Regions from separate parts of the Roseateles sp. GW823-FHT07B05 genome, predicted to be linked through region 2. Evidence: predicted binding sites of a transcription regulator. Region 2 holds the regulator's gene; the other holds the start of a gene.
What was found. Region 2 encodes FliA, which starts transcription of late flagellar genes. Its sites were predicted from a motif close to CTAAAGTTTNNNNNNNNNNNGCCGNTA; they were not measured.

Region 1: a site for FliA is predicted at 1,292-1,318, ahead of AC1Q7O_RS05350 (SPM autocatalytic domain-containing protein). Genes of this name have one in related genera too.

What each region holds. Positions count from the first base shown of each region.
Region 1 covers NZ_JBXAGX010000002.1:218,996-222,397, forward strand. Annotated here, with positions in the region: gene scpA (methylmalonyl-CoA mutase) at 1-367, opposite strand, end outside; gene AC1Q7O_RS05345 (GntR family transcriptional regulator) at 462-1,127, shown strand; gene AC1Q7O_RS05350 (SPM autocatalytic domain-containing protein) at 1,484-3,402, shown strand, end outside.
Region 2 covers NZ_JBXAGX010000010.1:49,293-52,694, forward strand. Annotated here, with positions in the region: gene AC1Q7O_RS19925 (methyl-accepting chemotaxis protein) at 1-1,127, opposite strand, end outside; gene AC1Q7O_RS19930 (RNA polymerase sigma factor FliA) at 1,182-1,895, opposite strand; gene AC1Q7O_RS19935 (MinD/ParA family ATP-binding protein) at 1,913-2,692, opposite strand; gene flhF (flagellar biosynthesis GTPase FlhF) at 2,692-3,402, opposite strand, start outside.

The DNA of each region.
Region 1 (3,402 bases), on a different contig from region 2:
CGAAGGCCACCGACACGCCCTGGCCGCCGGCGGCCAGCGCTTTTCTATAAAAGGCGTTGCTTTCCTCGGCGGTGGAGAAGCCGGCGTACTGGCGGATGGTCCAGGGCCGGGCGGCATACATCGTGGCCTGCGGGCCGCGCAGGAAGGGTTCGAAGCCCGGCAACGTGTCGGCGTGCAGCAGGCCGGCCGTGTCGGCGGCCGTGTACAGCGGCTTGACCGTCAAACCCTCAGGCGTGACCCAGTTCAGCGCGCTCACGTCGCCGGCGGGCGCCGACTTGGCCGCGGCCCGGGCCCACTGCTCCAGCGTGGCGGTCTTGAACTCCGGGGCATCCCCCCGGCCCTCGGCGTTCTGGCTGGCGTCCGACATCGAAACTCTCCTGTCTCTGAGCCGTCATCTTAGCCGACCCGTCATTCATAATTATGAATTCAGATTCGCTACACTGAGCTGACAAGTGCCGCTCATGCCGACCTCGCCCACCCCCCTCCTCGCCGCCGCGCCCCTGTACGAACAGGTCGCCGACCGCCTGCGCCAGCGCATCCTGGCGCGGGAGCTGGAGCCGGGCGCCTGGGTGGACGAGCTCAAGCTCTGCGGCGAACTGGGCATCAGCCGCACCCCCATGCGCGAGGCGCTGAAGGTGCTGGCGGCCGAAGGCCTGGTGACGATGAAGCTGCGCCGCGGCGCCTACGTCACCGAGATGAGCGAGCGGGACGTGCGGGAAGCCTATCAACTGCTGTCCCTTCTAGAAAGTGACGCCGCGGCGGAAGTTGCCACGCGCGCCACCGACGCCGAGCTGGCCGAACTGGGCGAGTTGCACCGGGCGCTGGAAGAAGCGCTGCATGAATCCGCAACTTCGCGCGACGCCTTCTTCGCCGCCAACGAGCGCTTTCACCTGCGCGTGCTGGAGATCGACGGCAACCGATGGCGGCTGCAGATCGTCGGCGACCTGCGCCGGCTGATGAAGCTCAACCGCCACCATTCGCTGTTCCGGGAGGGACGGCTGGCGGAATCGCTGGACGAACACCGCGCCATCGTCAAGGCCTTGCTGTCGCGGGACGCGGCGGCCTGCCGGGCGCTGGTGGCGGCCCATTTTTGTAACGGGCTGAGCGCCACGCAGACAGCTTCGTGAAAGGAATCGGGGCGGCCGTGAACTGCCACCGAAAGCCTGCCCTTATCGGTGCGTGGACAGCGCCCGCCCTGAATAGCATGCTAGCCAGTGGGTAAACCACCCTGGGTCCGTGCATGCGAGGGACGGACGGGGTGTTCAAACGGGCTTGATTCGAGAACAAATTCCTCAAGTCATGCCCGCATGGCCCGATAACCGACTGAAGCTCTAAAAACCGCAAGTTACAAGTTGCCCGTTTCGGGTGGCCTGGCACTCGCACCCGAAAAGCCCCGGCGTCGAGGGGCACAGATCCGATTCGACGCAAGGCCGCTGCCTGGTTTCCAGCCAGCGGCCGACAGCACAACAGCAGGTGAAAAACCATGGCAACCGTCATCCCGTTCATTCCCGTTTCGCGTATTCCTGGCCTGACCACGACGACGATCCGGGACTTCACGACCGAAGACTGGGCCGCCTTCAGCACCGACCAGTTGATTGCGCTGACAAGCACCCAGGCCGCTGCGATCACCTCCAGCGGCCTTTCTGCGTTGAGCAGTGACCAGATCCGCGCCTTCCAGACGGAGGACCTGCGATCGATCACCACCACGGCGCTCGCCGGGTTCCGGTCCGACCAGATCAATGCCTTCACGACCACGCAGGTCCAGGCCCTGACGACGCAGCAGGTCGCCTCGCTGTCCAGCAGCCAGGTCGTCGGCCTGACGACGGACGGCGTCGCCCAGCTCACGTCATCGCAAGTGGCGGCCATCGGCAGCAACGCGCTGAAGGCGCTGGGCACCGACCAGGTCGCGGCCATCGAGTCCGGCGACATCAAGGTCATCACGACCACCGCGCTGCGTGGCCTGACCAGCTCGCAACTCGACGCCCTGACCAGCGAGCAGCTGCAGGCGCTGACCTCCACCCAGCTGAATGCGCTGACCTCCTCGCAGCTGCGCAGCCTCAACAGCGATGACCTGAATGCGCTGACGACCGACCAGTTCGCCAAGCTCAGCACCGCCCAGGTCGCGCTGCTGACGACGGACCAGATCGCCGCCATGGAGACGGCCGACCTGGCCGCGCTGACCACCGCGCAATGGGCGGCCCTGGGCTCGGCGCAGATCGCCGCGCTGTCCACCGACTCGCTGCCCAGCATGGAGACGGCCGACCTGCGCGCCATCACCACGGCGGCGCTGGCCGGCCTGTCCAGCGACCAGCTGCGGTCGCTGGTGTCCGGCGAGGTCGCCGCGCTGACGACCAACCAGCTCGCCAAGCTGACGACCGCCCAGCTGCAGGGTCTGGAAACGGACGACATGGCCGCGCTGACGTCCGGCCAGATCGCCACGCTGAGCAGCGACCAGTTCAAGTCGCTGTCCACCGACCAGATCGCCGCCATCGAGTCCGGCGACATCAAGTCCATCACGACGGTCGCGCTGCGCGCGCTGACCAGCGCCCAGCTGGACGCCCTGACCAGCGACCAGCTGCAGGCGCTGACCTCCACGCAGCTGAATGCGCTGACCTCCACGCAGCTGCGCAGCCTCAACACCGATGACCTGAACGCGCTGACGGGCGACCAGTTCGCCAAGCTCAGCACCGGCCAGGTGGCCGCGCTGACGACAACGCAGATCGCCGCCATGGAAACGGCCGACCTGGCCGCAATGACCTCCGCCCAATGGGCCGCGCTGAGCTCGGCGCAGATCGCCGCGCTGTCCACCGACTCGCTGCCCAGCATGGAGACGACCGACCTGCGCGCCATCACCACGGCGGCGCTGGCGGGCCTCTCCAGCGACCAGATCAGGTCCCTGGTCTCCGGCGAAGTGGCCGCGCTGACCACCGTGCAGCTGGCCAAGCTCACGACGGCCCAGCTGCAAGGGCTGGAGACGGATGACGTGGCCGCGCTGACGTCCAGCCAGATCGCCGTGCTGAACAGCGACCAGTTCAAGGCGCTGACGACCGACCAGATCGCCGCCATCGAGGCCGGCGACATCAAGTCCATCTCCACCGTGGCGCTGCGCGGCCTGACCAGCGCCCAGCTGGACGCGCTGACCAGCGACCAACTGCAGGCGCTGTCGTCCACCCAGCTCAACGCGCTGACGACGACGCAACTCCGGAGCCTGGCCACCGATGACCTGAACGCGCTGACGTCCGACCAGTTCGCCAAGCTCGGCACCGGGCAGATCGCCGCACTGACGACGACGCAGATCGCCGCCATGGAGACGGCCGACCTGGCCGCGCTGACCAGCAGCCAGTGGGCCGCGCTGGGCTCCGCCCAGATCGCCGCGCTGTCCACCGACGCGCTGCCCAGCAT
Region 2 (3,402 bases):
TTGCGGTTGTGGGTGGCGATGTAGCCGTTGCGGTCGGCCGCGATGCAGAAAACGATCTTGTCGCTGAAGCCCAGCGCCTTCTCCTGCACGGCCGGGAACAGCTTGTCACCGAGCTGGCAGAAGCGCGTCGTGTGCTGCTGCGGGTTGGTGCCTTCTATGGGGCGGTATTGCTCGTCGAAGAGGTCGGCCTCGCTGATCTGGCCGCCGCGCAGCGCGTCTTCCAGCAGCGCGCCGATCTCGGCCGCAGCCGACTGCGCGGTGCGGATGAAGGGCATGTCGTCGACCTCGACGCCGCTCTCGGCGATCTGCTCGATGAGCTCCTCGGACATGCGCAGGAAGCGGTCGCTGCCGTCGAACGCGACCTTGAGGCCATGGGTGGCTTCGGACACCTCGCGCTCCAGTTCGTGTGCGCGCTCGTTGAGCAGGCCCATCTGCTGGCCGCTTTCGGCGGCGGACGCCGAAATGCGCTGCACGTCCTGCTCCACCTCGCTGAACGCGGCGTGGATCTGGCTGGGCTTGGCCGCGTTCTCGGTCAGCTCGGTGCTGAAACGGTCGATGCGGTCCTGCAGCGTCGCGATGGCGGTGACGATGGCCTTGGACGACGACTCCACCTGACCAGCCAGCGCCTTGACGGCCTCGGCGACGACGGCGAAGCCGCGGCCGGCATCGCCCGCATGCTTGGCCTCGACGGCCGCGTTGAACGCGACAAGGCGCGTCTGCAAGGAAATCTTGGTGATCTCGGCCGCGGCGTCCGACACCTGCACCAGCGTGGCCGACATGCCCACCACCTCGCCGCCAACGACGCCCAGCGCACCGCGCGCGCGCTGCACAGCCGCCGCGCTCTGGGCGGTGGCGGTGGCGATGGAGCGTTGCGCTTCGCCGATCTGGTTGAGCTGCAGGGCCAGCGCCTGCATGGCCTGGCTCTGGGCCTGCACAACACGCTGTGTGTCTTCGAGCGCACCGCGCACCTCGGCGGCATCCTTGCCCACCGTGGAGATTGACCGGGCCAGGCGCTTGACGACGTTCAGCGCGGCACCATCCTCGCGCCGGGTCGGCTCTTCACGCGACGCGGCGGCAGTCGCAGCGGTCGCCACCGTCGGATACCCGGCCTTCTTCCATCCGAACATGCGCTTGTCCCCTGCTTATGAGCTGGGGCAGCTGCCGTCGGCGTGCCCCGCGATTTACCAGTCGCGCAGCTTAACGCGCAACCTTGCGATGGACTGACTGTGCAGTTGACAGACGCGCGACTCCGTGACCTTGAGCACGGCCGCAATCTCCTTGAGATTCATGTCGTGCTCGTAGTACATGCTCATCACAAACTGCTCGCGCTCGGGCAGGTTCTTGATGGCGGCCACCAGCGCCTCGCGCATGCGGTGGTCCTGCAGCAGCGCGACGGGGTTGCTGGCCTCGTCGGCCACATGGCGGTCGAGGTAGTCCTCGTCGCCCTCGTCGCCGGACATGTCTTCCAGGTAGACCAGCTGCGTGCCACGCACCTTGCCCAGCAGCTCCTGGTACTCGGCCAACGGCAGGCCCATCTCGGCAGCGATCTCGGCCTCGTGGGGCGCTCGGCCCAGGCGCTGCTCGACCTTGTGCACCGCCGCCTCGATCTCGCGCTGCTGGCGGCGCGTGCCGCGGCTCATCCAGTCGCCGCCGCGCAGCTCGTCGAGCATGGCGCCGCGGATGCGCTGCGTCGCGAAGGTCTCGAACTGCACGCCCTGCCCTGCGTCAAAGCGCGACAGCGCGTCGGTCAGGCCGATGAGGCCAACCTGGATGAGGTCATCCACCTCGACGTTGGCCGGCAGCTTGGCAATCATCTGGTGCGCCAGGCGTCGCACCAGCGGGCTGTACTGCTTGATCAGCGTGCTGTTGTCGAGGCGGCCTTTGGGCGTGTACATGGTGAACTCCGGCGAGATCAATGCGCGTGGACCTGAGAAAAGGCTCCCTTGCGCGCCGGGCGCAGCGGGGTCGCGTCGGAGGCGGCGTCCAGCGCCGCGCCGGGCGGCGCGGCCAGCAGCAGCTCGCGCGCCAGGTGACGCAGCTCTGGGGTCAGCGGCGCATGCTGGGAGGCGCGGGGGTCGAGGCAGGCCCAGTCGCGCAGCACCGCGCCGAGGAAGCCGTCGGCGCAGGAATGAAGCTGTTGCGCGATGCGAGTGGCCACGCGCAGCTGGGGGTGGCAGGCCATCAGCAGACTGTAGACCATCAGCCCGGCGCGTTGCGTGAGCCATTTCATGCCCGCATACGCTTCGGTGACGCTCAGCGGGTCGGTGTCGGCCAGCAGCAGAGGCCGCACCTCGCGCGACGCGACGACGCGGGCCAGTTCGGATGCCGGCGCATGCAGCAGGATGACGTCGGCCTCGGGCGCCGCGGCGGCCACCGCTTCCAGGAAGGCCGCTGCCGAGCCCTGCGCATTGATGTGACGCAGCGGCAGGCCGCGCGCCGCCAGGTACGAGACCCGAGGAGACAGCCGCTCGATGCAGTTGGACAAGTCCACCTGCGCCAGCTCCGAAGGCGTCGGCGAATGCTCGCCCGCGTCGACCACCAGCGTTTGCAGATTGAGCTCGGCGAAGGCTGCGCACAGGCCTTCCAGCAGCACGCCGGCGCCCATCACGCGCGGGTTGCTGACAACCGGCACGAAGCGCGTCTTGGAGGCCGCGAACAGGCGGCGCAAACCGTGGGCTTGGTCTTGCAGCATCAGTGGATGGCCCTCATGCCGTCGGTCAGCGGTGCGCCGGCGAAGATCAGGTTGACGTCGGTGTTGTCCATGCGCCAGGCGCCGGAAGCCGCGCCCTTCAGCGCGCGCTGCACGAGGGCGACGCTGGGCAGGCGGTGCCAGTCTTCCGGCACGCGCTGGCCGTTGGCCACGCCCAGCACCTTGAGCTTGTGGCGGATCAGCGTGTCCAGCGCCGGGGCCAGTTTGACGGCCTCGTCGATCTTGCTGAGCACGACGCCCTCGCAGGCCGCGCCCTTCCAGGCGCCGACGACGTCCTCGATGGTCTCGCCCTGCTGCGCGGCGTTGATCACCAGCAGCTTCTTGATGCTGGGGTGGGCCAGCATCTCCAGTAGCTCCTGGGTGCGGCTATCGCGCTGGGCCATGCCGGCGGTGTCGATCAGCACCAGCTTCTTGCTGGACAGCAGGTCCAGCAGGTCGTCCAGCGACGCGCGGTCGTGCGCGGTGTGCACCGGCACGCCGAGGATGCGGCCGTAGGCGCGCAGCTGTTCGTGGGCGCCGACGCGGTAGGCGTCCAGCGTGATCAGGCCCAACTGGCTGGCACCGTACTTGGTGGCGAAGTGGGCGGCCAGCTTGGCGGTGGTGGTGGTCTTGCCGACGCCGGTGGAGCCGATCAGCGCGAACACGCCGCCGCGGTCCTCGATGGCCGGGGCGGCCTCGTCAGTCTGCAGGTT